Regions from separate parts of the Streptomyces sp. NPDC034084 genome, predicted to be linked through region 1. Evidence: riboswitches for the same ligand, from Rfam matches in the RefSeq annotation. Region 1 holds a riboswitch; each other region holds the start of a gene.
The links. A riboswitch is a leader RNA that binds a small molecule or an ion and turns the genes downstream of it on or off. The one in region 1 is predicted to bind cobalamin.
Positions count from the first base shown of each region.

Region 2: linked by a shared signal. The riboswitch ahead of ACZ51I_RS12785 (energy-coupling factor ABC transporter permease) and the one ahead of cobN (cobaltochelatase subunit CobN) in region 1 are both predicted to bind cobalamin.
Region 3: linked by a shared signal. The riboswitch ahead of ACZ51I_RS10920 (ABC transporter substrate-binding protein) and the one ahead of cobN (cobaltochelatase subunit CobN) in region 1 are both predicted to bind cobalamin.
Region 4: linked by a shared signal. The riboswitch ahead of ACZ51I_RS16345 (ribonucleoside-diphosphate reductase subunit alpha) and the one ahead of cobN (cobaltochelatase subunit CobN) in region 1 are both predicted to bind cobalamin.

Region 1 is NZ_JBVISK010000005.1:402,460-409,379, reverse strand. Features, by position in the region: gene cobN (cobaltochelatase subunit CobN) at 1-3,341, opposite strand, end outside; cobalamin riboswitch at 3,382-3,518, opposite strand; gene ACZ51I_RS20345 (cobalamin biosynthesis protein CobG) at 3,594-4,823, shown strand; gene ACZ51I_RS20340 (precorrin-8X methylmutase) at 4,820-5,473, shown strand; gene ACZ51I_RS20335 (precorrin-2 C(20)-methyltransferase) at 5,470-6,920, shown strand, end outside.
Region 2 is NZ_JBVISK010000003.1:404,982-411,901, reverse strand. Features, by position in the region: gene ACZ51I_RS12820 (SGNH/GDSL hydrolase family protein) at 1-671, opposite strand, end outside; gene ACZ51I_RS12815 (VOC family protein) at 1,137-1,511, shown strand; gene ACZ51I_RS12810 (GNAT family N-acetyltransferase) at 1,730-2,290, shown strand; gene ACZ51I_RS12805 (YdcF family protein) at 2,682-3,302, shown strand; gene dhaK (dihydroxyacetone kinase subunit DhaK) at 3,387-4,379, shown strand; gene dhaL (dihydroxyacetone kinase subunit DhaL) at 4,410-5,030, shown strand; gene ACZ51I_RS12790 (PTS-dependent dihydroxyacetone kinase phosphotransferase subunit DhaM) at 5,027-5,479, shown strand; cobalamin riboswitch at 5,558-5,763, shown strand; gene ACZ51I_RS12785 (energy-coupling factor ABC transporter permease) at 5,793-6,491, shown strand; gene ACZ51I_RS12780 (energy-coupling factor ABC transporter substrate-binding protein) at 6,488-6,920, shown strand, end outside.
Region 3 is NZ_JBVISK010000002.1:1,195,634-1,202,553, reverse strand. Features, by position in the region: gene ACZ51I_RS10935 (NAD-dependent epimerase/dehydratase family protein) at 1-172, shown strand, start outside; gene ACZ51I_RS10930 (ScbR family autoregulator-binding transcription factor) at 220-858, opposite strand; gene ACZ51I_RS10925 (cold shock domain-containing protein) at 1,283-1,465, shown strand; cobalamin riboswitch at 1,516-1,693, shown strand; gene ACZ51I_RS10920 (ABC transporter substrate-binding protein) at 1,774-2,844, shown strand; gene ACZ51I_RS10915 (FecCD family ABC transporter permease) at 2,841-3,896, shown strand; gene ACZ51I_RS10910 (ABC transporter ATP-binding protein) at 3,893-4,732, shown strand; gene ACZ51I_RS10905 (ArsR/SmtB family transcription factor) at 4,717-5,073, shown strand; gene ACZ51I_RS10900 (MFS transporter) at 5,175-6,575, shown strand; gene ACZ51I_RS10895 (VOC family protein) at 6,832-6,920, shown strand, end outside.
Region 4 is NZ_JBVISK010000004.1:260,703-267,622, forward strand. Features, by position in the region: gene ACZ51I_RS16330 (tetratricopeptide repeat protein) at 1-34, shown strand, start outside; gene def (peptide deformylase) at 103-735, shown strand; gene ACZ51I_RS16340 (ribonucleotide-diphosphate reductase subunit beta) at 791-1,807, opposite strand; gene ACZ51I_RS16345 (ribonucleoside-diphosphate reductase subunit alpha) at 1,807-4,173, opposite strand; cobalamin riboswitch at 4,304-4,426, opposite strand; gene ACZ51I_RS16350 (GNAT family N-acetyltransferase) at 4,481-4,981, opposite strand; gene mctP (monocarboxylate uptake permease MctP) at 5,070-6,701, opposite strand; gene ACZ51I_RS16360 (DUF3311 domain-containing protein) at 6,698-6,920, opposite strand, start outside.

The DNA of each region.
Region 1 (6,920 bases):
GTCGCCGCCAGCTCGAACGCCCCCTTGTAGCCGTGGCGGCGCATCGCCTCGATCCAGCGCGGGTTGACCACGCGGGCGCGGAAGACCCGGGAGGTCTCCTCGACGAGCGTGCGGGTGCGGACGGTCTCCGGGCGGGTCGAGTCGCCGATGTACGCCTCGGGGGCCGTGCCCGTGAGCGCGCGGACGGTCGCGACCATGCCGCCGTGGTACTGGAAGTAGTCGTCGGAGTCGGCGATGTCGTGCTCGCGGGTGTCCGTGTTCTTCGCGGCGACCGCGATCCGCTTGTACGCGGTCTCCATCTCGGCGCGCGCCGGGCGGCCTTCGAGCCCGCGCCCGTACGCGTAGCCGCCCCACACCGTGTACACCTCGGCGAGATCGGCGTCCGTGCGCCAGTCGCGCGAGTCGATCAGCTGGAGGATGCCCGCGCCGTACGTGCCGGGCCGGGAGCCGAAGATGCGGGTCGTGGCGCGCCGCTCGTCGCCGTGCTCGGCCAGGTCGGCCTGCGCGTGCGCCCGTACGTAGTTGTCCTCGGCGGACTCGCCCTCCAGGCCCGCCACGAGCCGTACGGCGTCGTCGAGGAGGCCGATGACGTGCGGGAACGCGTCCCGGAAGAAGCCCGAGATGCGCAGCGTGACGTCGACGCGCGGGCGGCCGAGCTCGGCGAGCGGGATCGGCTCCAGGCCGTTCACGCGGCGCGAGGCCTCGTCCCACAGCGGGCGGACGCCGAGCAGGGCGAGCGCCTCGGCGACGTCGTCGCCGGCGGTGCGCATCGCGCTCGTGCCCCACAGGGACAGGCCCACGGACGTCGGCCACTCGCCGTTGTCGGTGCGGTAGCGCTCCAGGAGCGAGTCGGCGAGCGCCTGGCCGGTCTCCCAGGCGAGCCGGGACGGCACGGCCTTCGGGTCGACCGAGTAGAAGTTGCGGCCGGTCGGCAGCACGTTGACCAGGCCCCGGAGCGGGGAGCCGGACGGGCCGGCCGGGACGAAGCCGCCGTTCAGGGCGTGCACGGCGTGCGCCAGTTCGTCGGTGGTGGCGGCCAGGCGCGGCACGACCTGCTCGCAGGCGAAGCGCAGCACGGCGTGGACCTCGGAGCCGTACGCGGCGGCCACGGCCGGGACCGCCTCCACGGACCAGTCCGCCGCCTCCATGCCCTCGACCAGCTCGCGGGCCTTCGCCTCCGCCTCGTCGGCGGTCGTGCGGGTCGCGGCCGACTCGTCGAGGCCGAGGGCCTCGCGCAGACCCGGCAGCGCCTGCGTACCGCCCCAGATCTGACGGGCGCGCAGGATGGAGAGAACCAGGTTGACCCGGGCCTCGCCCTCCGGGGCGCCGCCGAGGACGTGCAGGCCGTCGCGGATCTGGGCGTCCTTGACCTCGCACAGCCAGCCGTCGACGTGCAGCAGGAAGTCGTCGAAGCCGTCGTCCTCCGGCCGCTCCTCCAGACCCAGGTCGTGGTCGAGCTTGGCGGCCTGGATCAGGGTCCAGATCTGGGCGCGGATCGCGGGCAGCTTCGCCGGGTCCATGGAGGAGATCTGCGCGTACTCGTCGAGCAGCTGCTCCAGGCGCGCGATGTCGCCGTACGAGTCGGCGCGGGCCATCGGCGGCACCAGGTGGTCGACGAGGGTGGCGTGGACGCGCCGCTTCGCCTGGGTGCCCTCGCCAGGGTCGTTGACGAGGAACGGGTAGATCAGCGGGATGTCGCCGAGGGCCGCGTCCGGGCCGCAGGCGGCGGACAGGCCGGCGTTCTTGCCGGGCAGCCACTCCAGGTTGCCGTGCTTGCCCAGGTGGACCATGGCGTCGGCGCCGAAGCCGCCGTCCTCGGCGCTCGCGGCGATCCAGCGGTAGGCGGCCAGGTAATGGTGGGAGGGCGGGAGATCGGGGTCGTGGTAGATCGCGATCGGGTTCTCGCCGAAGCCGCGCGGCGGCTGGATGAGGATCAGCAGGTTCCCGCGCCGCAGGGCGGCGAGGACGATGTCGCCCTCCGGGTTGCGGGAGCGGTCCAGGAACATCTCGCCGGGCGCCGGGCCCCAGTGCTCCTCGACGTGCGTCCGCAGCTCCTCGGGGAGGGTCGCGTACCAGCGCTTGTAGTCGGCGGCCGGGATGCGGACCGGGTTCTTCGCGAGCTGCTCCTCGGTCAGCCAGTCCTGGTCGTGGCCGCCGGCCTCGATGAGGGCGTAGATCAGCTCGTCGCCGTCGCCGGAGACGAGGCCGGGGAGGTCCTCGACGGGGCCGAAGTCGTAGCCCTCGGCGATGAGACGGCGGAGCAGGGAGACGGCGGAGGCGGGGGTGTCGAGGCCGACCGCGTTGCCGATGCGGGAGTGCTTCGTCGGGTACGCGGAGAGGACGAGCGCCAGCTTCTTCTCGGCGTTCGGGATGTGGCGGAGCCGGGCGTGCCGGACGGCGATCCCGGCGACGCGGGCCGCGCGCTCGGCGTCCGCGACGTACGCGGGCAGACCGTCGGCGTCGATCTCCTTGAAGGAGAACGGGACGGTGATGAGCCGGCCGTCGAACTCCGGGACGGCGACCTGGCTGGCGGCGTCCAGCGGGGAGAGACCCTCGTCGTTCTCCTCCCACGCCGATCGCGAGCCCGTCAGGCACAGCGCCTGGAGGATCGGCACGTCGAGCGCGGCGAGCGCGCCCGCGTCCCAGGCCTCCTCGTCGCCGCCGGCCTGCGCCTCGGCCGGCTTGGTGCCGCCGGCCGCGAGGACGGTGGTGACGATCGCGTCGGCCCCCTCCAGTACGGAGATCAGCTCAGCCTCGGGGGCGCGCAGGGACGCCACGTACAGCGGGAGGGCCCGCGCGCCGGCGTCCTCGATCGCCCCGCAGAGGGCGTCGACGAAGGCGGTGTTCCCGCTCATGTGGTGGGCGCGGTAGTAGAGCACGGCGACGGTCGGGCCGGTCTCGTTCCGTACGGTCCGCTCCAGCGGGCCCCAGGTGGGCGCGGCGGCCGGGGCCTCGAAGCCGTGGCCGGTGAGCAGGACGGTGTCGGAGAGGAAGCGGGCCAGCTGCTCCAGGTTGGCCGGGCCGCCGTGCGCCAGGTAGGCGTGCGCCTCGGTGGCGACGCCGATGGGGACGGTGGAGGTCTCCATCAGCTGGGCGTCGGGGGCCTGTTCGCCGCTGAGCACGACGACCGGCTTTCCGGCGGCGAGGACCGTGTCCAGGCCCTCCTGCCAGGAGCGGACCCCGCCGAGGAGGCGGACGACGACCAGGTCGGCGCCGTCGAGCAGGGCGGGGAGGTCGGCGAGCGGGAGCCGGGAGGGGTTGGCGAAGCGGTACTCCACCGGACCCCCGGCCGCGCGGGCGCTGAGCAGGTCGGTGTCGGAGTGCGACAGCAGCAGGAGCATGGTGGGCTCAGGCCCTTCCTCGGGGTTGTCCGCGCCCCGGGTGGTCGTATGGACGGCAGGAGTTCCTGACTCACCCGCGCCGTCGCCGGCTCGGGCTCACAGTGGCGGGACCGCGCCGGATTCTCACCGGGCTTCCTCCCCGGGGTCCTGGGACCCCATGCCGCTCTGCATCCTAGATCGTGCCGTCCCCGGGCGGAGGGGCCCGGAGGGTCGACCGGATCACACTCGGTGGCCGCCCGGTTCCCCGTCGGTATGCTCGCCGCCATGCCGCCCACCCCACCCCCGACGCCCGAACCGGGCGAAGCTCGTATACGGGACCGTGGCGACGCCTGCCCCGGGGCGCTGCGCCTGCACCCCGCCGACGACGGCCGCCTGGCCCGACTGCGCCTGCCCGCAGGGCGACTGACGACGCATCAGGCCGAGGTTCTGGCCCGCGCCTCCGAGTCGCTCGGCGACGGACGGATCAGCATCACCTCGCGGGGGAACGCGGAGCTGCGCGGCCTCGGCGAGAGCTGCGGTGCGGAGCTCGCGGCGCTCCTGGCCGGCGCGGGGCTGCTGCCCTCCCCCACCCACGAGCGCGTCCGCAACATCGTGGCCTCGCCCGGCGCGGGACTCGACGGACTCGGTTACGCGGACGTGCAGTTGTGGGCGCGCGCCCTGGACACCGCCCTGTGCGCGGAACCCCGGGCCGCGTCCCTTTCGGGCCGGTTCCTGTTCGTCCTGGACGACGGACGCGGGGACGTCGCCGGGCTCGGCGGAGATGTGAGCTTGGTCGCAGGACGGGACGGCTCCGTCCTGCTGGGGCTCGGCGCCCGGTCCTTCCGCCTCGCCGCCGCCGATGCCGTGCCCGCCGCCCTCGCCGTGGCCCTCGCGTTCCTCGACGCGGCCGGGGCCGCCGGGAACGGGGCCTGGCGGCCGCACGAGCTGCCCGACGAGCACGTACCGGACTGGGCCGCGACCCTCGCGCGGGCCGGGATCACGGCGGAGCCCGTACCCGCACCGCCGCTGCCCGCGTCCCCGCCGCCCGCGCCCGGCCCGCTCGGCGACGGCGCCCTGCACGTCCTCGCCCCGCTCGGCCGGCTCACCGCCGCGCAGCTGCGGGCCCTGGCCGACGGGGCCGGCGAGCTGCGGCTCACGCCCTGGCGCGGGGTGGTCGTCGTCGGGGCCCGCGCCGACCGGCTGCCCGACCTGGAGACGTACGGCCTGGTCACCCGGCCCGACGTGCCCTCGGTCGGGGTCAGCGCCTGCACCGGGCGGCCCGGCTGCGCCAAGTCCCTCGCCGACGTACGGACGGACGCCGGCCTCGTCCGCCGGGGGGGCCTGCCCGTCCACTACTCCGGGTGCGAGCGCCGCTGCGGGCACCCGCACGGCACCTGGGTCGACGTCCTCGCCACCGGCGACGACACCTACCTGGTGGACGGCGTCCCCACCCCCCGTACCTCCCTGCCCGAAGCAGTGACCACGGCCCGCACGACGAGATGAGCGAGAGCACCAGGATGTTCGACTACGAGAAGGACGGGACGGAGATCTACCGCCGGTCCTTTGCCACGATCCGCGCCGAGGCGGACCTGGCGGCCCTGCCCGCCGACGTCGCCCAGGTGGCGGTCCGGATGATCCACGCCTGCGGCATGACCGACCTCGTGCAGGACATCGCGTACTCGCCCCGGGTCGTCGCGGCCGCCCGCGCGGCCCTGGAGGCCGGTGCGCCCGTCCTCTGCGACGCGCAGATGGTCGCCAGCGGTGTCACCCGCAAGCGGCTGCCCGCCGACAACGAGGTGCTCTGCGCGCTCTCCGACCCGGCCGTGCCGGGCCTCGCCGCCGAACTCGGCACCACCCGCTCCGCCGCCGCCCTCGAACTGTGGCGGGACCGCCTCGAAGGCTCCGTCGTCGCCATCGGCAACGCGCCGACCGCCCTCTTCCACCTCCTGGAGATGGTCGCGAAGGGCGCCGGGAAGCCCGCCGCCGTCCTCGGCATACCGGTGGGCTTCATCGGCGCCGCCGAGTCCAAGGACGCGCTGGCCGAGAACGCCCTCGGCCTCGAGTACCTGGTCGTACGGGGCCGGCGCGGCGGCAGCGCGATGACGGCCGCCGCGATCAACGCCCTCGCCCACGAAGCGGAGATCCAGAAGTGACCGGAAAGCTGTACGGGGTCGGGCTCGGGCCCGGCGATCCGAACCTGATGACCGTCGCCGCCGTGAAGGCGATCGCCGAGGCCGACGTCATCGCCTACCACTCCGCCCGGCACGGCCGCTCGATAGCCCGCTCCATCGCCGCCGAGCACATCCGCGAGGACCACGTCGAGGAGCGGCTGATGTACCCGCTCACGGTGGAGACCACGGACCACCCCGGCGGCTACCGGGGCGCCCTGGACGACTTCTACGAGGAGGCCTCGGCCCGCCTCGCCGCCCACCTCGACGCCGGCCGCACGGTCGCCGTCCTCGCCGAGGGCGACCCGCTCTTCTACGGCTCGTACCAGCACATGCACAAGCGGCTCGCCGACCGCTACGACACGACCGTCATCCCCGGCGTCACCTCGGTGAGCGCCGCCGCCGCCCGGCTCGGCGAGCCGCTGTGCGAGGCGGAGGAGGTCCTCACGATCATCCCCGGCACCCTGCCGGAGGACGAGCTGACGGCCCGACTGGCGGGCACCGACTCGGCCGTCGTGATGAAGCTGGGCCGCACCTTCCCCGCCGTGCGGCGGGCCCTGGAGCGGGCCGGGCGGCTGGACGACGCGCGGTACGTGGAGCGCGCGTTCATGGCGGGCGAGCGGACGGGCGTCCTGTCCGAGGTGGACCCGGAGTCGGTCCCGTACTTCTCGGTCGCCGTGCTCCCCTCCCGTATCGACCAGGAGCCTCCCGTACGGGAGACGGGCGAGGTCACCGTCGTCGGCACCGGGCCCGCCGGGGCACCCTGGCTCACCCCCGAGTCGCGCGGCGCGCTCGTCAACGCCGACGTCCTCGTCGGCTACACCACCTACCTCGACCGGGTGCCGGTGCTGCGCCCCGGGCAGATCCGGCACGGCTCGGACAACAAGGTCGAGTCCGAGCGCGCCGAGTTCGCCCTCGACCTGGCCCGGCGCGGCCGGAAGGTCGCGGTCGTCTCCGGCGGCGACCCGGGCGTCTTCGCCATGGCGACGGCGGTCCTGGAGGTGGCCTCGGAACCGGAGTACGCGGACGTGCCCGTACGGGTCCTCCCCGGGGTGACCGCGGCCAACGCGGCCGCCGCGGCGGCGGGCGCCCCGCTCGGCCACGACTACGCGACCATCTCCCTCTCCGACCGCCTCAAGCCCTGGGACGTCATCGAGACCCGCCTGCGCGCGGCCGCCGCCGCCGACCTGGTCCTCGCCCTCTACAACCCGGGCTCCCGGTCCCGCACCCACCAGGTGGCCGCCGCCCGCGACCTCCTCCTCGAACTCCGCTCCCCCGAGACCCCGGTGGTCGTCGCCCGCGACGTCGGCGGCCCGGAGCAGTCGGTCCGCGTCCTCACCCTGAAGACCCTGGACCCGGCGGAGGTCGACATGCGCACCCTCCTCCTGATCGGCTCCTCACAGACCCGTGCGGTCGAACGGGGCGACGGGCG
Region 2 (6,920 bases), on a different contig from region 1:
CTGTGCAGCCAGGCGGCGCTCGAGCAGATCTCGTGGCCGGTGAACTCGTCCACGACGCTGGAGTAGGAGAACCCGGCGTCGGCGGCCTGCTTGGCGAGCATGCCGTTGAGGGCGTCACTGCCCCGGTTGATTGCCGCCCGCTCGGTTTCGCTCAGCCCGACGATGCAACCGCCGTTCAACTGGTAGAAGCGCGGGTATCCGAGCACGACGACATGAGCCTGCGGCGCCCTGCTCCGGATGGCGCCGTAGAGAGAGGAAAGAGCTCCGGGCAGGGTGTTGTTGACCTGCGCGATGGCGTTGTTGACCGCGTTGACACAGGTCGTCTCGCTCTGCAGGACGCAGGTCTGCATGACGTTCGCGAACCCGACGTCGTTGCCGCCGGCGGTGACGCTGACGAGGGTGGTGGAGGTGGTGAGCGGGGCCAGCTGGCCGCTCTTCACGGTACTGGTCGTCGCTCCCGAACAGGCGGTGAAGGAGAACGACGCCGGGGCGTTGGCGGCCGCCCACAGGGAGGGGTAGGCCTTGCTGCTGCGCTGACAACTGCCACTGTCGGACAGGTAGCTGCCGGCGCCCACCCCGGAGGAGTAGGAGTCCCCGAGAGCGACGTACCGCTCCCCCGTCGCCGCGGCGGCGGAGGCGGGCAGGGCCAGGCCGGCGCTCGCGGCGACCATCGCCAGCAGCGCGAGCAGAACCCTTCCAAATCTGGGCACGGACGTGGGAATGGACATGGACATGACAGGCGACTCCTCAGGATGACCCGTGACCGGGAGTTGTTGAAGAGTCACTCTTCTAGCAGCGATCACAGCCCGCGCGATAGACGTGTGAACCGGCTAGTTGCCTCGGCCTCCGTCGAGGGGCGAGGACGCGCCCCGACAAACCACCGAGCGAGCAATCAACCGGTCCCATCCGCACCGGCCGCTGTCACCCCGGACACGACCACCGCGGCCGCGAGTGCCGTGGCACCGCGAACACGGCGCCCCCGGCGCTCTGGCCGCGGGGGGGAACGGCCGGAGAAGTCCGCGTACGCGAAGGGCGCACGACCTGACGGGCACCCTTCGACGGCGACGTGACAACGCCTCCCCGTCGGCGGCCGGCCACAGAGGTGTAGAGGTGAGCCTCGGGGCAAGACGGGAGAGATGACGACCTCTCTCGGTGCCTTCGTCCTCGGTACGCCCGATCCTCCCGCGCTCGCCGACTTCTACCGAGCGCTGCTGCGCTGGGAGGAAGTCGAGCGCGCGCCGGAGTGGGTCCGGCTGCGGGCTCCCGAACAGGAACGTCCCAGCCTCAGCTTCCAGCTGGAAACCGATCACACCCCTCCCACCTGGCCGCAGCGTCCGAAGACTCAGCAGATGCAAGCGCACCTGGACCTGCAAGTCGACGACCTGGAGGCGGAGACCGAGCGGGCTTGCGCCCTGGGCGCGACGGTGGAGGAGTACCAGCCTCAGAAGGATGTGCGGGTCCTCCGCGACCCTCACGGCCATCTGTTCTGCCTCTTCCTTCCCGGCGCCTGAACGCCTCCCCCACTTCCACCTTCTCCGCCGACGGCCCTGCCCGTCCCGACAGAGGGCGACGCGCTTCCTCTCACCCTTCCCCCTACGTCGCGGTTGCCCCCAGGGCAGCGACGGGGAGCACGCAGCCGGGTCCCAAGCGGCATGAACCACGCCCTCTTCGCCTGCCTGCCACAAAATATCCGGTGGCGGGCCCAGCTGCCGGTGGTGAAGATCGCGGCATGGACATCTTCCTGGAGACCGATCGGCTCGTGCTGCGCGCGTTCACCGAGGCCGACGTCGACCACCTGCTCGCACTGGACAACGACCCCGACGTCATGCGCTTCATCAACGGCGGCCGGCCCACGAGCCGCGAGACGATCCTGGGACAGACCCTGCCCAGGCTTCTCCACGACTACCCGTGCTTCGGGACCCGCGGCTACTGGGCCGCGCAGGAGAAGGAAACCGGGACCTTCCTGGGCTGGTTCGAATTCCGCCCCCTGGACGAGCACAGCCCCGCCGTGGTCGAACTCGGCTACCGGCTGCACAAGGCCGCCTGGGGAAACGGCTACGGCACCGAGGGTTCACGGGCCCTGATCCGCAGCGGTTTCACAGATCTCGGGGTGGAACGAGTCACCGCGAACACCATGACGGTCAACACGGGATCCCGGCGTGTAATGGAGAAAGCGGGCCTGTCGTTCCTCCGCAACTTCACCGGGGACTGGCCTGATGCGATCGAAGGCTCCGAGGCCGGGGAAGTCGAGTACGAACTCACCCGAAGCGAGTGGGAACAGCGTAAGTAGGGGTCGGTCGTTCAGCTGGAAGTTCAGAGGTTCCGCTGTGAACAGGCAATCTTGCCCCCAGGCGATCCACAACTCTTGACAACTGCTCCGATGGGAGCAAGCAGCCTCCTCTCCCTGCATGACTCGGCAGAGATGTTTCTCGGCCTCACCAGCAACGCTCTGAGTGCGCGGGTCGACCGGAACACCCATCCGATGCCCGGAACGGGCCGAAGCATACCGGGGCGGTGCCGCCAGGTTGAGGTCGCCGAACAGGCGCTGACGGACACCTTCACGTTCTTCGACGACCACGGCGCCGATCGCCGGCCGCTTCTGAGAAGCCCTGACAGAATGCGTTCTCTTTAGGGTGGATGGTAGTTCGCTGCCCCATACGGCGCTGCCCTAGAGTCGCCGCATGCGACGAAGAACAGGGCTGGCGATAGCTGCGACTGCGGCCCTTGCCTGGGGCGAGTGGATGAACTGGCGCTGGTCCCGAGCCCTCGTGGGGAGCAGCGGGGGCGCATCAGAAGCCGTGGTCGTGTTGGGCTACCGGAACCGACATTCGACGGCGAACTTCATCAACCGCTGGCGCGTTCGTGCCGGAATTCGCTCCGTTGCCGCCGGCGGTGCGCGAAGCACCCTCGTGATCTTCAGCGGTGGTGCGACCGGCAGCTACGCCGCGGAAGCCCAGCTGATGGCTGACTACGCGAAGTCGGTACTCGGGTTCGACGGCACGGTGCTTCTCGAAGACCAGAGCGCGACGACATGGGAGAACATCACGAACGTGATCCCGCTGCTTGAGGATGTCGACCACATCAAGATCGCCTCCCAACCAGCTCACGCGCTCAAGGCCCGTGCGTACTTGCGGCGGCAGCGCCCTGATCTTGCTGAGAGGCTCGTGCGAGCGGATGACTACCGTCCTGGCGAGTGGATGATCGGTAAACCGCTGTTGGCTCTGTACGGGCTTTGGACACTCCGTGGCATCAAAGCCGAGGAGCGGGGGGGGGGGGTGACGCCATGTCAAATCAGTCGGTGATGGGGCAGCATCAGGATCTCGCGAGTCCGCTTTCGAGCACCACGGACCGCCAAGATCAATGACAGCTCTCACCAGGAGGTATCCATGAGGATGCTGATCAACGTTCCGGAGACCGTCGTCGCCGACGCGCTGCGGGGGATGGCCGCGGCGCATCCCGAGTTGACCGTGGACGTGGAGCGGCGCGTGGTGGTGCGGCGGGACGCGCCCGTGGGGGGGAACGTGGCGCTGGTGTCCGGCGGCGGGTCGGGGCACGAGCCGCTGCACGGGGGGTTCGTGGGACCCGGGATGCTGGCGGCCGCCTGTCCGGGCGAGGTGTTCACCTCGCCCGTGCCCGATCAGATGGTGCGGGCCGCGGCCGCGGTCGACAGCGGGGCCGGGGTGCTGTTCGTCGTCAAGAACTACACCGGTGACGTGCTGAACTTCGAGATGGCGGCGGAGCTCGCCGAGGACGAGGGCATCCAGGTCGCGAAGGTCCTCGTCGACGACGACGTGGCGGTGACGGACAGTCTGTACACGGCGGGCCGGCGGGGCACCGGGGCCACGATGTTCGTGGAGAAGATCGCGGGCGCGGCCGCCGAGGAGGGCGCCCCTCTGGAGCGGGTCGAGTCGGTCGCCCGCCGGGTCGCCGAGCGGTCCCGCTCCTTCGGGGTGGCCCTGAGCGCCTGCACGACCCCCGCGAAGGGCAGCCCGACCTTCGATCTCCCCGAGGGGGAGCTGGAGTTGGGGATCGGCATCCACGGCGAGCCGGGTCGGGAGCGGCGGCCCATGATGACCTCGCGGGAGATCGCGGACTTCGCCGTCGACGCCGTCGTGGAGGACCTGCGTCCGTCCGGTCCGGTCATCGTCCTGGTGAACGGCATGGGCGGGACCCCGCTCCTGGAGCTGTACGGGTTCAACGCCGAGGTGCAGCGGGTCCTCGGCGAGCGGGGGGTGCCGGTGGCCCGCACACTGGTCGGGAACTACGTGACCTCGCTCGACATGGCCGGCTGCTCGGTGACCCTGTGCGAGGTCGACGAGGAGCTGCTGCGCCTGTGGGACGCCCCGGTCCAGACGCCCGCGCTGCGCTGGGGCCGGTGAGCCGGGAGAGGACGAGGGGAAGGGAGCGACATGACGGAGACGATCGGCGCCGGGTTCCTGGTGCGCTGGCTGGCCGCGGTGGCCGTGGACGTCGACCGGGAGGCGGAGCGGCTCACCGAGCTGGACTCGGCGATCGGCGACGCCGACCACGGGGCCAATCTCAAGCGGGGGTTCGCCGCCGTGACGGAGGTCCTGGCGAAGGAGCCTCCGGCGACTCCGGGCGCGGTGCTGACCGCCGCCGGACGGCAGCTCATCTCCACCGTCGGCGGCGCTTCGGGACCGCTGTACGGGACGCTGCTGCGGCGCACCGGCAAGGCCCTGGGCGAGGACGCGGAGGTCACCCGGCACCGGTTGGCGGAGGCGCTCGGTGCCGGGGTGACCGCCGTGTCGCAGCTGGGCGGTGCCCAGGTGGGCGACAAGACGATGCTCGACGCCCTCGTGCCCGGCGTGGAGGGGCTGCGGAGCTCGTACGAGGCGGCCCGCGCCGCCGCCGAGGAGGGCGCCCTCGGAACCGTACCCCTCCAGGCGCGCAAGGGGAGGGCCAGTTATCTCGGGAAGCGGTCGATCGGGCACCAGGATCCGGGGGCGACGTCGTCGGCGCTGCTGTTCGCGGCGCTCGCCGTGACCGCGCGCGCGGAGGGGGCGCGATGAGCCCCGCGGCCGGAGCCGCCGGGGCCCCGGAGCCGTTGGCAGCCGACTCGGCGCCCGTCGGCATCGTCCTCGTCTCGCACAGCGCGGCGGTCGCGACGGCCGTGGCCGAGCTCGCCCGCGGCCTCGCGGGCGTCGGCGACCTCGCGCCGGTCCTGCCCGCGGGCGGGACGCCGGACGGCGGGCTCGGGACGAGTTCCGAGCTGATCCGCGCGGCGGCGGAGGCCGTCGACCGGGGCGCCGGGGTGGCGCTCCTCGTCGACCTGGGCAGCGCGGTCCTCACCGTGAAGGCGCTCCTCGCCGAGGGTGACGAACTGCCCGCGGGCTCCCGTCTCGTGGACGCGCCGTTCGTCGAGGGCGCGGTCGCCGCGCTGGTGACGGCGAGCGCCGGCGGCGACCTCGACGCGGTGGCGGCGGCGGCCTCGGAGGCGTACTCCTACCGCAAGGAGTGAGCGCGCCGCACGAGTGCGTGGAGTGATCATCGGGGCGCGCCGCGTGGCGACCGTGTTGTGATCCAGCAGGTCAACACACTAATGTCGCAGGGCCTTGGTGTACGGGAAACCGGTGCGGTACCGGTGCGGCCCTCGCCACTGTGATCGGGAGGTCCGGCTCCACCCCCGGGGGGAACACCTCGGGGAAGCCACTGGACCGGCGCGGGAGACCGCGGCGGTGTGGGAAGGCGGAGTCGGGCCGTATGACCGTCAGCCAGGAGACCGGCCAGGGTGCGTTGTCCATCCACGAGGTGCTGGAGAGGGTCTCCCGATCATGCATATAGCCGAGGGGTATCTGCCCCCTGTGCACGCCGCAGCCTGGAGCGTCGCGGCCGCTCCGTTCGTCGTCCACGGGGTACGCGCGCTGACCCGCGAGGTACGGTCGAATCCCGAATCCACCCTGTTGCTCGGTGCCTCCGGCGCCTTCACCTTCGTCCTGTCGGCGCTCAAGCTGCCGTCCGTGACGGGTAGTTGTTCCCATCCGACCGGTACGGGTCTGGGCGCGATCCTCTTCCGGCCGCCGATCATGGCCGTCCTGGGGACGATCACCCTCCTCTTCCAGGCCCTGCTGCTCGCGCACGGCGGGCTGACCACGCTCGGCGCCAACGCCTTCTCGATGGCGATCGTCGGGCCGTGGGCGGGGTACGGGACGTACCGGCTGCTGCGGCGGTTCGGTGCGCCGCTGATGGTGGCCGTCTTCTTCGGCGCGTTCGTCGCCGACCTGTCGACGTACTGCGTCACCAGCGTGCAGCTGGCCCTGGCGTTCCCCGACCCCGGCAGCGGTGTGCCCGGCGCGCTCGCCAAGTTCGGCGGGATCTTCGCCGTGACCCAGATTCCGCTGGCGGTGAGCGAGGGTCTCCTCACGGTGCTCGTGATGCGGCTGCTCACGCAGTCCAGCAAGGGCGAGCTGACCCGGCTGGGCGTGCTCGCTCCGGCGCGGCGGGAACAGCACGAGGAGGCGGCGGCGCGATGAGCCGTAACGCGAAGATCAACACCCTGCTGCTGCTCGTCGTCGCCGCGCTCGCGGTCCTGCCGCTCGCGCTCGGCCTCGGCGACCACAAGGAGCAGCCGTTCGCCGGTTCCGACGGCGAGGCGGAGACCGCGATCACGGAACTCCAGCCGGACTACGAGCCGTGGTTCAGCCCGCTGTACGAGCCGCCGTCCGGCGAGATCGAGTCGGCGCTCTTCGCCCTCCAGGCGGCGATCGGCGCCGGCGTGCTCGCGTACTACTTCGGCCTGCGCCGCGGCCGCCGCCAGGGCGCGGCGCGGGCCGCGGCCGAGGCCGGGGGCGGGGCCGTCGTGGGCGGGACCGTCGGGGCCGAGGCCGCCCAGGCGGCGGGGACGAAGGCTGAGGCGGTGGGCGACCCCACCGACGATGACGGCCCGGCAACCGCGAGCGGCG
Region 3 (6,920 bases), on a different contig from region 1:
GCTGCTGGCGGACCTTCCCTTCGCGCAACACCACCTCGACATGCTCGCGACCGACCACTGGTTCGCCGACGAGCGACCCTGGCGGGACCTGGGCTGTGACCCGGGGCCGGGCTTCAGGGCGGGCTTCGCCGGCCACCTGGCGTGGTACCGGGATCTCCTCGGCCGCTCCTGACGGCTTGCCCGCCCGGCCCGCCCGCCCGGCCGGATCCCCGCCCGCAGTCAGCCGAGGAGCGCGGTCACGGCCTGACTGCCCGCCGGGTCGAGCCCGGCGAGGGCCTCCGGGCCCGCCAGTGTCGGAAGCAGTGTGCCCCACAGGCCCGTGACGGTCCGGGGGGACAGCCATTCGCCGTTGTCCCTGCCGAGGGCCTCCAGGCCGATGGTGGCGGCCACGACCGTGCGGGCGAGGTCCTGCCGGCGCCCGGCACCGACGGCGAGCAGTCCCTCGTCGGCCGCCTCCGCGAGCCGCTGCTGCACACAGCTCTGCCACTCCTGGCGCAGAGTGAGATCCGTACGGGAGTCACCGGCGCAGCTGAGCCGGAATCCGGCGCGGACGACGACGTCCTCGCGGACCAGTCGGGCCAGCGCGTGCGAGGTGTCGACGAGGTTCTGCAGGGCGTTCGACACCTGTCCGTACACGAGGCGGGCGGCCCGGCGCAGGGTGCTGCGGGCCTCGTCCTCGACGGCGCCGGCGACGGCCGCCTTGTTCTCGAAGTGGAAGTGGAGCGCGCCGGGGCTCACGCCCGCTCCCGAGCTGATGGCGGACAGCGTGGCCAGGGCGTAACCGTGCCGGTCGAACTCCCCGGCCGCCGACCTGATCAGCGCGTCACGGGTGCGTGCAGCCCGCTCTTGTTTGGTCACCGATGGCTCCACGACTGTAAACCGACTGCTCGGTATTGTACGAGCGGAGGCCGCGCCTCGGTGCGCCGGCGTCGGGCCTCGACCGCGCGCTCCGGCAGGCCGAGGAGTCGGTGCGGCGCCCCGGCAGGTTCACGGCGGATCGCTTACCAGGGCGGCCGCGCCCGACCCGTGAGGAAAAGGGCGAGGCCCGCTGTCGGACACGGGGGATCTCCGACAGCAGGCCTCTGTTGAATATTCTACGAGATCGTCGGGAGTGGTTCGCCCCCCGCCGAGTACCTCCGCGGGACGCCGGTGGCGAAGGGTGCCCGGAAGGGGTACATCTCCCCTGAGACGCGGACACGGCCGCCGCCCGGCGCCGGGCACCCTCGACCGCGTCGCCGGTGACGACGAGGAGGTCGCGGTGGACGGCAGAAGCACAGGGTTCGTGCATTCCTTCAATCGTCTCGGCGGGTACGGCTTCGTCGTCCCCGTGGGCTCCGAGGAACAGGTGTACTTCAGCGCCGAGGACATCGAGGGCGAGGAGCGAACGGTCTCCGAGGGCCAGCAGATCTCCTTCGTCCTGGTCCTCGGCGAGGGCCGCTTCGAGGCGAAGGAACTGCGTCTCTGACACCGGCCGGGCCCCGGGGCGCGGCCGGCGCCCGGTGGTACTGTGCCGAGGCCAGTCGCACCTTTGTACGCACCTGAACGGGTACGTCCACGGGTCAGGGAATCCGGTGGGAGACCGGAACTGACGCGCAGCGGTGAGGGCGACGGGCGGAGCATCGGCCACTGGGCGGCACGACGGGCCCGGGAAGGCGCTCCGTCCGGCTGACCCCGAGTCCGAAGACCTGCTGGCGGCCCCGGCGGCACGCCGTCGTCCGGGGAGGACCGTACGACAGGCTCCGCGTATGAGCCGTGGCCGCAGAGGAAGTTCCCGTGCCGCTCGCACACCCCGTCCGCTCCGCCGTGCTCACCCTGGCCGGCGCCCTGCTCCTCACCACGACGGCGACCGGCTGCGGCGGTGGGCCCGCCGACGCGCCGGGGAAGGGCGCGGCCGCCCGGGCCGGGTCCCCGGAGTCCGGCTTCCCGGTGATCCTCGACGACGACTGCGGACGGCCGGTCCGGGTCGACCGCGCCCCGCGACGGGCCGTCGCCCTCGACCAGGGAGCGGCGGAGATCATGCTCTCCCTCGGCCTCGCCGACCGCATGGTGGGCACCGCCACCTGGACGGACCCGGTGCTCAAGGGCCTGGAGAAGGAGAACGCGAAGGTGCCCCGCCTCGCCGACCGCTACCCCTCCTTCGAGAAGGTCCTCGACGCCGAACCCGACTTCGCGGCCGCCTCCTTCGCGTACACCCTCGGCAAGGGCGGGGTGGCGCCCCGCGAGCGCTTCGAGCAGCTCGGCGTCCCCACCTACCTCTCGCCCACCGACTGCGTCGGCAAGGACAACGGCGGTGACGGCGACGGCGTCCGCACCCGGCCCCTCACCATGGACACGGTCTACGGCGAGATCCGAGACCTGGCCCGGGTGTTCGCGGTCCCCGAGCGGGGCGAGAAGCTCGTCGCCGGGCTCAAGGCCCGGGTGGCGAAGGCCACGGCGGCGGCCGACGTCACGGGCGCCACCGTCCTCTACTGGTTCTCGGACTCCAAGTCGCCGTACATGGCCGGCTGTTGCGGTGCGCCCGGGATCGTCAGCCACGCGCTCGGGGTGAAGAACGTCTTCGACGACACCCGTGAGGAGTGGCCCCAGATCAACTGGGAGACCGTCGCGGACCGCGACCCCGACGTCCTCGTGCTCGGCGATCTGACCCGCCGCTCGCAGTCGGCCGAGAGTGCCGCGAAGAAGATCGAGTTCCTGGAGTCCGACCCCGTCACCCGGAACATGACGGCGGTACGGCGCAAGCGGTACGTCCTGCTCAGCGGCCAGGCGATGAACCCCACCCTCCGTACCGTCGAGGGCGTCGAGAAGGTGGCGGCCGCGCTCCGCGCGTACGGTCTCGCGAAGTGACGGCAGGTGAGGGCGCGTCCCGCGAGGTGGTGGTACGCGCCGGTGTCACGGTGCTGCTGTGGGCGGCGGCCGGGCTCGCGCTCCTCTGTCTGTCGGTGGCCGTGGCCATCACCATCGGCCCGGCGGACCTCGGGGTCGGCGAGGTCGGGTCCGTGGTCGCCGCCCACCTCGGCGGCGGCGCCTCGGACCTCTCGCCGATCCGCGACGGGATCGTCTGGGACCTGCGACTGCCCCGTACCCTCCTCGCCGCCGTCTGCGGCGCCGGACTCGCCGTCTGCGGTGCGGTGATGCAGTCGCTCCTGCGCAACCCGCTCGCCGACCCCTTCGTCCTGGGCGTCTCCTCCGGCGCCTCGACCGGCGCCGTCGCGGTCGTCGTCCTCGGCGTCGGCGGAGGCGTCCTCTCCGTCACCGGCGGGGCGTTCCTGGGGGCGGTGGTCTCCTTCGCGCTGGTCCTGCTGCTCAGCCACACCCTCGGCGGCTCGACGGACCGGGTGGTGCTCGCGGGCGTCGCCGCGATGCAGCTCTTCTCCGCCCTCACCTCCTTCGTCGTGATGACCGCCGCCGACGCCGAGACGACCCGGGGCGTGCTCTTCTGGCTGCTCGGCTCGCTCTCCGGGGCGGGCTGGAGCGAGGTGTGGGTGTGCCTCGCCGTCCTCGCGGCGGCCCTGCTGATCTGCGGCGGGTACGGAAGGACCCTGGACGCCTTCGCGTTCGGGGAGGAGGCCGCCTCCGCGCTCGGCGTCGCCGTGGCGCGGACCCGGCTCGTCCTGCTCTGCGTCACCGCCCTCCTGACGGCCGCCCTGGTCTCGGCCGCCGGAGCGATCGGCTTCGTCGGGCTCGTCCTGCCGCACGCCGCCCGCGCCCTCGCGGGACCCGGCCACGTCCGCCTCCTGCCGGTCACCGCCCTGGCCGGGGCGGTGTTCCTCGTCTGGGCCGACACCCTCGCCCGCACGGTCCTCGACCCGCAGGAGGTGCCGGTGGGCGTGGTGACCTCGCTGATCGGCGTACCGGCCTTCGTCCTCGTCCTGTACCGCACCAGGAGCACCCGATGACCGCCACCGCCGGCAGGGTCGCGGACACGGGCGCCGACGCGGGCACGCGCGCCGGCCTCCGCGCCGAGCGGGTCTCGCGCACGGCCGGCGGCACCCTCGTCCTCGACGGCGTCAGCCTCACGCTCGCCCCCGGCACCGTCACCGGCCTGCTCGGGCCCAACGGGTCGGGCAAGTCCACCCTCCTCCGCCTCCTCGCCGGCGTCCTCACCCCCGACTCCGGGGTCGTCACCCTCGACGGCGACCCGCTCGGCGGGCTCGGCCGGCGCACGGTCGCCCGGCGCCTCGCCACGGTGGAGCAGCAGGCCGACACCCAGACCGACCTGACGGTCGCCGACGTCGTACGCCTCGGCCGCGTCCCGCACCGCAGGGCCTGGGCCCCGCCATCGGCTGCGGACGAGGCCGCCGTCCGCACGGCCCTCGCCCGGACAGGGCTCACCGACCGCGCCCGGCAGCCCTGGCGCACCCTCTCCGGCGGCGAACGCCAGCGCGTGCAGATCGCCCGCGCCCTCGCCCAGGAACCGCGCGAACTCCTCCTCGACGAACCCACCAACCACCTCGACATCCAGCACCAGCTCGACCTCCTCGCCCTCGTCGCCGGCCTCCGCCTCACCGCCGTCGTCGCCCTGCACGACCTCAACCTCGCGGCGATGTACTGCGACCGGCTCGTGGTCCTCGCACGGGGCCGGGTGGTGGCGGGCGGCACCCCGGACGAGGTCCTCACCGAGGAGCTCATCGCCGAGGTCTACGGGGTCCGCAGCGCCGTGACCCGGCCCGGCCCCGACGGGCGCCCGCACATCCGCTTCCTCGGTACGGTGGGCCCATGTCCGAGCCCCTAGACTCCGCAGCCGCCCGTCCGCACGGGCGGACCCCGGGGGCGCGTGAACTCGCGGCGGCGGCCGAGGTGTTCGGTCTGCTCTCCGACCCCACCAGGCTCCATCTGGTGTGGCTGCTCACCCGGGGAGAGGCCGATGTCACCGCCCTGACGGAGGCGTGCGGGGCCGCGCGCCCGGCGGTCAGCCAGCACCTCGCCAAGCTGCGCCTCGGCGGGCTCGTCCAGACCCGCAAGGACGGCCGCCGGGTCGTGTACGCGATGCCGGACGGCCATCTGAAGCGCCTGGTCGTCGAGGCCGTCAGCCGGGCCGACCACCAGGTGACCGGAGAGCCCTGGCACGACTGACGCGCAGGCGCCCCCTTCCGTGTGAACATGTGCGCACTCATGCACATGTCGGTTACGGTGAAGGCTCAGCCGTCCGCCGTGGCCGTCCCGGGGGCACCCTCATGCCGTCCGTCCTGCGCAACCGCACCTACCGGCGCCTCCTCGGCGCCCAGGTCGTCGCCCTCGCTGGCACCGGCCTGGCGACCATCGCCCTCAGCCTCCTCGCGTACGACCTCGCCGGGGCCGACGCCACCGCCGTGCTCGGCACCGTCCTCGCCCTCAAGATGGCCGCGTACGTCGGGATCGCCCCGCTCGCCGGAGCGCTCGCCGACCGCGTGCCCCGGCGCGTGCTGCTCGTCTCGATGGACCTGGCGCGGGCGACGGTCGCGCTCACCCTGCCGTTCGTCACGCGGGTGTGGCAGGTGTACGTCCTGATCCTCCTGCTCCAGGCCGCCTCCGCCGCCTTCACCCCGGCCTTCCAGGCCACGATCCCGCAGGTGCTGCCCGGCGAGCGTGACTACACCAGAGCCCTCTCGCTCTCCCGGCTCGCCTACGACCTGGAGAGCCTGGCCAGCCCCGTACTGGCCGCCGCGCTGCTCACCGTCGTCCCGTACTCCTGGCTCTTCGCCGGCACCGCCGCCGGGTTCCTCTGCTCCGCCCTCCTCGTCCGGACGACCGCCCTGCCGGCCCCGCACGGACCCGAAGCGGGAGCGGGCGGGACCGGTACCGGACGCCGCTACGCCACGGTGGCCTTCGGCGTCCGGCTGCTCCTCGCGACCCCGCGCCTGCGCGCCCTCCTCGCCCTCGACCTCGCCGTCGCGGCGGCCGGGGCCGTCGTCCTCGTCGACACCGTGCTCCTGGTCCGCGACACCCTCGGCCGCCCTGCCGGCGACGTCCCGCTCGCCCTGAGCGCGTACGGGGCCGGGTCCATGGCCGTGGCGCTGCTGCTGCCGCGCCTCCTGAGCCGCGCCGACGACCGCGCCGTCATGATGCGGGCCGCCTTCGTCCTGCCCGGGGCACTCGCGCTCCTCGCCCTCGCTCTCACGGTCGCGTCCGGCGCCTGGTCCTGGCCCGCGCTGCTCGCGCTCTGGCTGGTGGCCGGCGCGGCCGGCTCGGCGGTCCTCACCCCCGGCGGCCGGGTGGTGCGCCGCTCGGCCGCCGACGGCGACCTGCCGGCCGCCTTCGCGGCCCGGTTCTCCCTCTCGCACGCCTGCTGGCTGCTCACCTATCCGCTCGCCGGCGGCCTCGCCGCGTGGGCGGGACCCGCCGTCCCGGCGGCCGCGCTCGCCGCCCTCGCCCTCCTCGGGGCCGTGGGCGCGGCGCGCCTCTGGCCCCGCGAGGACCCGGCCGAGCTGGACCACGCCCACCCCGAACTCCCTTCCGGGCACCCGCATTTGGCAGGAGCGGGGCGTCGCCACGCGCACGCGTTCCACATCGACGCCCTGCACCGGCGGTGGCCACCGGCGGCGGGCCGACCCGGTGGCCGCGTCTCCGGCCGGTCCCGGACCATGTCCGGACCGTAGGCGCCGCCGGCCGCCGGGGCGCTCATGCCGATGCCGTACGGGAGGGGCCGGGCGATCACGCGGCTCGGCCCCGGGTCCGGCACCCGGGCGGCGGCGTTGCGCGAGGGGGAGACGGGCGTGTCGGGCCGCTGCCCGGGGCCGGGCGGGTGGTTACGTGGCCCGCGGGCAAGGGGCGGCCGGAGTTCCCTCGCTCCCGGACACCGAATCCCGCGAACAGGCGGCTCGGACCCGGACCCGGACCCAGGAGGAGAACGCGATGCGGATCCATGTGACGAGTGTCTTCGTCGACGACCAGGACAAGGCCCTCCGCTTCTACACGGAGAAGCTGGGCTTCGTGAAGAAGAC
Region 4 (6,920 bases), on a different contig from region 1:
CCGCGAGTGGCGCGATCTCGAAGAGGTCTGCTGAGCGTCGACTGTCGGGCCCGTAGGCTGTCCTTCGACGGAATTCGGGTTTTCAGGAAGGCGCGGCCGGACATGGCGCAGCAGGAGACGGACGAGCAGACGATCAACGACGGCTACGTCGTGGACACGGAGGACTGTGAGGCGCGGGAGCTCGCCCACCGCGAGCGCGGCACGGCCCGCCCCATCACGGTCGTCGGCAACCCCGTGCTCCACCGCGAGTGCAAGGACGTCACCGAGTTCGACGACGAGCTCGCGCGGCTGATCGACGACATGTTCGCCAGCCAGAAGGCGGCCGAGGGCGTGGGGCTCGCCGCGAACCAGATCGGCGTGGACCTCAAGGTCTTCGTCTACGACTGCATGGACGACGAGGGCGTCCGGCACGTCGGCGTCGTCTGCAACCCGGTCCTCCAGGACCTCCCGGCCGAGCTGCGCGTCCTGGACGAGTCCAACGAGGGCTGCCTGTCCGTCCCGACCGCCTACGCCGAGCTGGCCCGCCCCGACTACGCGGAGGTCCACGGCCAGGACGCCCAGGGCAACCCGATCAAGGTGCGCGGCACCGGCTACTTCGCCCGCTGCCTCCAGCACGAGACGGACCACCTGCACGGCTTCCTCTACATCGACAAGCTCTCGAAGCGCGACCGCAAGGACGCCCTGCGCCAGATGGCCGAGGGCACCCCGCGCTACGAGACGGTCCCGAACGACTGAGCGCCCACGAGGAAGGGCCCCGCACACACGTGTGCGGGGCCCTTCTCCGTACCGGCTAGAAGTCCTCGTCGAGGTCCACCGAGCCCTCGACCGCCACCTGGTACGCGGACGGGCGGCGCTCGAAGAAGTTGGTCAGTTCCTGGACGCCCTGGAGCTCCATGAAGGAGAAGGGGTTCTCCGAGCCGTACACCGGCGCGAAGCCGAGGCGCTGGAGGCGCTGGTCGGCGACGCACTGGAGGTACTCGCGCATCGACTCGGTGTTCATGCCGGGCAGGCCGTCGCCGCACAGGTCGCGGCCGAACTGCAGCTCCGCCTCGACGGCTTCCTTGAGCATGTCCGTGACCTGCTGCTGGAGCGCGTCGTCGAAGAGCTCGGGCTCCTCCTTGCGGATGGTGTCCACGACCTCGAAGGCGAAGTTCATGTGCATCGTCTCGTCACGGAACACCCAGTTGGTGCCGGTCGCCAGCCCGTGCAGCAGCCCGCGCGAGCGGAACCAGTAGACGTACGCGAAGGCGCCGTAGAAGAACAGGCCCTCGATGCACGCCGCGAAGCAGATCAGGTTCAGCAGGAAACGGCGGCGGTCGGCGGCCGTCTCCAGCTTCTCGATCTTCTCGACGGAGTCCATCCACTTGAAGCAGAACTGCGCCTTCTCGCGGATGGAGGGGATGTTCTCGACGGCGTCGAACGCGGCGGCGCGGTCGGCCGGGTCGGGCAGGTAGGTGTCGAGCAGCGTCAGATAGAACTGGACGTGGACCGCCTCCTCGAAGAGCTGACGGCTCAGGTACAGCCGTGCCTCCGGGGAGTTGATGTGCTTGTAGAGCGTCAGGACCAGGTTGTTCGCCACGATCGAGTCGCCCGTCGCGAAGAACGCGACAAGCCGGCCGATCATGTGCTGCTCACCGGGGGTGAGCTTGGCGAGGTCGGCGACGTCCGAGTGGAGGTCGACCTCCTCCACGGTCCAGGTGTTCTTGATGGCGTCCCGGTAGCGCTCGTAGAAGTCCGGGTAGCGCATGGGCCGGAGCGTGAGCTCGAAGCCCGGGTCCAGGAGGTTCTTCGTTTCGTTGGAGCTCATCACTGGCAGGCCTCGCAGGACTCGGGGTTCTCAAGGGAGCAGGCGATCGCGTCCGCGTCGGGGGCCGCCTGCTGGACGGGGATCGGGGTGGCGGCGGCGGTCGACGCCTGGGCGGCGCGGGCGATCCGGGTCGCCGGGCGGGAGCGCAGGTAGTACGTCGTCTTGAGGCCCTGCCTCCAGGCGTACGCGTACATCGACGACAGCTTGCCGATGGTCGGCGTCTCCATGAACAGGTTCAGGGACTGCGACTGGTCCAGGAACGGCGTCCGGGCGGCGGCCATGTCGATGAGGCCGCGCTGCGGGATCTCCCAGGCCGTGCGGTACAGCTCGCGCACCTCGGCCGGGACCCAGGTGAAGCCGGCCACCGAGCCGTTGGACTCGCGCAGCGCCTCGCGGGTCTGCGCGTCCCACACGCCGAGCTTCTTGAGCTCGTCGACGAGGTACGAGTTGACCTGGAGGAACTCGCCGGACAGCGTCTCGCGCTTGAACAGGTTGGAGACCTGCGGCTCGATGCACTCGTAGACGCCCGCGATCGAGGCGATCGTCGCCGTCGGGGCGATGGCGAGGAGGAGGCTGTTGCGCATGCCGGTGGACGCGATGCGCTCGCGCAGGGCCGCCCACCGCTCCGGCCAGTTGAGCTCGACGTCGTAGTGGTCGGGGTGCAGGACGCCCCGGGCGGTGCGGGTCTTGTCCCAGGCGGGGAGCGGGCCGTTGCGCTCGGCGAGCCCGGCGGAGGCCTCGTACGCGGCGAGCATGATCCGCTCCGCGATACGGGTGGACAGGGCGCGCGCCTCGGGGGAGTCGAACGGCAGCCGCAGCTTGAAGAAGACGTCCTGGAGGCCCATCGCGCCGAGGCCGACGGGGCGCCACTTGGCGTTGGAGCGGCCCGCCTGCTCGGTCGGGTAGAAGTTGATGTCGACGACCCGGTCGAGGAAGGTGACGGCCGTGCGGACGGTCTCGTCCAGGCGCTCCCAGTCGATGTCCGAACCGGTGACGAAAGCGCCGAGGTTGACGGAGCCGAGGTTGCAGACGGCCGTCTCGCCGTCGTTCGTGACCTCGATGATCTCGGTGCAGAGGTTCGAGGAGTGGACGACGGTGCCGGGCTCGGCGGTCTGGTTGGCCGTACGGTTCGAGGCGTCCTTGAAGGTCATCCAGCCGTTGCCGGTCTGGGCCAGGGTCCGCATCATCCGGCCGTACAGGTCGCGGGCCGGCATCGTCTTGCGGGCCAGGCCCGCCGCCTCGGCCTTGCGGTAGGCGGCGTCGAACTCCTCGCCGTACAGGTCGACGAGCTCGGGCACGTCCGCCGGGGAGAACAGCGACCATTCGGCGTCGGCGTTGACGCGGCGCATGAACTCGTCCGGGATCCAGTGCGCGAGGTTCAGGTTGTGCGTACGGCGCTGGTCCTCGCCCGTGTTGTCGCGGAGCTCCAGGAACTCCTCGATGTCGGCGTGCCAGGTCTCCAGGTAGACCGCGGCGGCGCCCTTGCGGCGGCCGCCCTGGTTCACGGCGGCGACGGAGGCGTCGAGGGTCTTCAGGAACGGCACGATGCCGTTGGAGTGGCCGTTGGTGCCGCGGATCAGCGAACCGCGGGCGCGGATGCGGGAGTAGGAGAGGCCGATGCCACCCGCGTGCTTCGAGAGGCGCGCGACCTGGTGGTAGCGGTCGTAGATGGAGTCCAGCTCGTCCTGGGGGGAGTCCAGGAGGTAGCAGGAGGACATCTGCGGGTGGCGGGTGCCGGAGTTGAAGAGCGTGGGGGAGGACGGCAGGTAGTCCAGGCGGCTCATCAGGCCGTACAGCGCGGCCACTTCGTCGAGGGCGCGGACCGAGTCGTCCTCGGCCAGGCCGCAGGCCACGCGCAGCATGAAGTGCTGCGGGGTCTCGATCACCTTGCGGGTGATCGGGTGGCGGAGCAGGTAGCGCGAGTAGAGGGTGCGCAGACCGAAGTAGCCGAAGCGGTCGTCGCCGGCCGGGTCGACGGTCGCGTCGAGGCGTGCCGCGTGCAGCGTGACGAACTCTGCGGTGCGGTCGGCGATGAGGCCCTCGCGGTGCCCGACGGCGACGGAGGCCGAGAAGGAGACGGCGCCCTGGCCGGCGGCCTCGTCGGCGATGGTGAGGGTGAGGAGCCGGGCGGCGAGCCGGGAGTACGCCGGGTCGTCGGCGATCAGGCCGGCGGCCGCCTCGGTGGCCAGCTCGCGCAGCTCCGCCTCGTCCGACAGGGCGCTGCGGCCGCGGAGCGCGGCGGCGGCGACCTTGCCGGGGTCGGTGTCCGGGAGGTCGGCGGTGAGATCGGTCAGGGTCCGCAGGAGTACGGTCCCGGGGCCGTCGGTCTCGATCGCTGCGGCCGGATCGGCGGGCGCGATGGTCACGTGGGGCTCTCCCTCGCTCGGCTCGGGGCCGCGGGCGGGAGGCGGGCAGGCGGGCACCCGTACGCGCGGGTGCGCCGCGTCCACCGGCCCACTCCGCGAGGCCCGGACGTCTGTGGCACCCGGAACGGACGGACCGGGCGCGCTGTCGGCAGGTCTTCGGACTCACCGCGTACGAAACCGCACGAAGCACACCGTTGCGGGACAGTTCCGGATTCGCGCCGGATTTCCCTGCGTCGACAGCGAGGACGAGCATACATGTGGGGGGCGCCGCTCGTGGCACCCCCCACATGTTGTGTCGGGTCGGGGGCTACAGCTCCAGGGCGTACGTCCGCAGCGCATGGCCCGGGACGGGCTCCCAGTCCCGCTCGGGGGTGCGGACGAAGCCGAGCCGCTCGTAGATCCGGTGCGCCGAGACCATCAGGCCGTCCGTGGAGAGGACCAGGCGCGCGCACCCGGGGAGGGCCGCCGCCCGGTCCACGCAGGCGCGTACGAGGGCTTCCCCGATGCCCCTGCCGCGGGCTTCCGGCGCGACCACGAGCATCCGGAACTCGGCCTCGCCCGGGACGGCGATGTCCGCCCAGGGGGTGCCGCCGTGGGCGAAGGTGACGCCGCCGGTGATGCCGCCCTCCGGGCCGACGGCGACGAGCACCTCGCTCTCGCGCGCCCGCCGGGCCGTGTCGCGGAGCACGTCCAGGTAGAAGTCGTCCTCGCCGTGCAGCAGCAGCCCGTCGTTCAGGTAGGTCAGCCCGGTGAGGTCACCGAATTCCTCGTACTCCTCGGGCCGTACCGCCCTGATCGTGAAGTCCATGGGAGGCAGTCTGCCTTCCCCGGGGGACGCGAAGGGGCCCGGGATCTCCTGGCGGAGGTCCCGGGCCCCGGTCGTGCGCGGTGCCGGATCAGTGCGTCGGGGTGCCGACCTCCGGGAGCTCGGTGCGGACTCCGGCGTCGCCCGCGTCCGCCGTGTAGTCCTCGGGGGAGGTCTCGTCGACGCCCTCGGGGGCGTTGACGGCCTTGAGGACGAAGGTCAGGACGACGGTGACGACGACGTTGAGCACGAAGGCGGTGAGGCCGATGTAGCCGATCTCGCCGATGCCGGGGATCTCGGCGGCCGAGCCGCCGAAGTGCTTCTGGGTGGGGCTGGCCACGCCGTAGGCGGCGGCCGTGCCGTAGACCATGCCGACGGCCCAGCCGGCGAGCAGCGCCCAGCGGTGGAACCAGCGGGTGAAGAGACCGCCGACCAGGGCCGGGAAGGTCTGCAGGATCCAGATGCCGCCGAGCAGCTGGAAGTTGATGGCGACCGTCTTGTCCATGGTGAGGACGAAGACGAGCGCGCCGACCTTCACGAGGAGGGAGACCAGCTTGGAGACCTTGGTCTCCTGGGCCGGGGTGGCGTCCTTCTTGATGAAGTCCTTGTAGATGTTGCGGGTGAAGAGGTTGGCCGCGGCGATCGACATGATCGCGGCCGGGACGAGCGCACCGATGCCGATCGCGGCGAACGCGACGCCCGCGAACCAGTCCGGGAACATGGTCTCGAAGAGCTGCGGGATGGCGAGCTGGCCGTTCTTGACGGTGATCCCGGCGGCGATCGCCATGAAGCCGAGCAGCGCGAGCAGGCCCAGCATCAGCGAGTACAGCGGCAGGATCGTGGTGTTGCGGCGGATGACCTCACGGCTCCGGGACGACAGGGTCGCCGTGATGGAGTGCGGGTACATGAAGAGCGCGAGCGCCGAGCCGAGGGCGAGCGTGGCGTACGTCCACTGGCCGGCCTCGCCGGGGACGAGCGCGCCGCGCGGCTTGCCGGTCGCCGGGTTGGTCTGCGCGTACGCCTCTCCGGCCTTGGCGAAGATCTCGTCGAAGCCGCCCAGCTTGATGGGGATGTAGATGATCGCCACCGCGATGACGATGTAGATCAGGGTGTCCTTGACGAAGGCGATGAGCGCGGGGGCGCGCAGGCCCGAGGAGTACGTGTACGCCGCGAGGACGCCGAAGGCGATGAGCAGCGGCAGGTCCTTGATGAACCAGTGGGTGTTCTCGCCGCCGCCGACGCCCATGACGTCCAGGACGGCCTGGATGCCGACGAGCTGGAGCGCGATGTACGGCATGGTGGCGAGGATGCCGGTGACTGCCACCGCGAGCGACAGGCTCTTGGAGCCGAACCGGCCGCGGACGAAGTCGGAGGTGGTGACGTATCCGTGCTTGTGCGAGACCGACCACAGGCGCGGCAGGAAGGTGAAGATCAGCGGGTAGACCAGGATCGTGTACGGGACGGCGAAGAAGCCAGCCGCGCCCGCCGCGTAGATGGCGGCGGGGACGGCGACGAAGGTGTACGCCGTGTAGAGGTCGCCGCCGAGCAGGAACCAGGTGACCCAGGTGCCGAACGAGCGGCCGCCGAGGCCCCATTCGTCGAGGCTGTGCTCGTTCTCGGCCTTGCGCCAGCGCGCGGCCAGGAAGCCCATGACCGTGACGGCCAGGAAGAAGAAGACGAAGACGCCGAGCGCCACGCCGTTCACGCCGGTCACGTCCTTCATCGCGCGTCACCTCCCTTGCGGGCACGCTGGTCCAGCTGCCACAGCTTGTACGCGGTCATGGTGAGCGCCGTGGAGATGACCACCCAGAGCATCTGGTACCAGTAGAAGAACGGGATGCCGGCGAAGAGCGGTTCGACCTTCGCGTACGAACTCACCCAGAGCATCGCCACGAACGGGGCGATGAGGCAGAGCGCGATCACCACCCTCGTGGGTGTGATG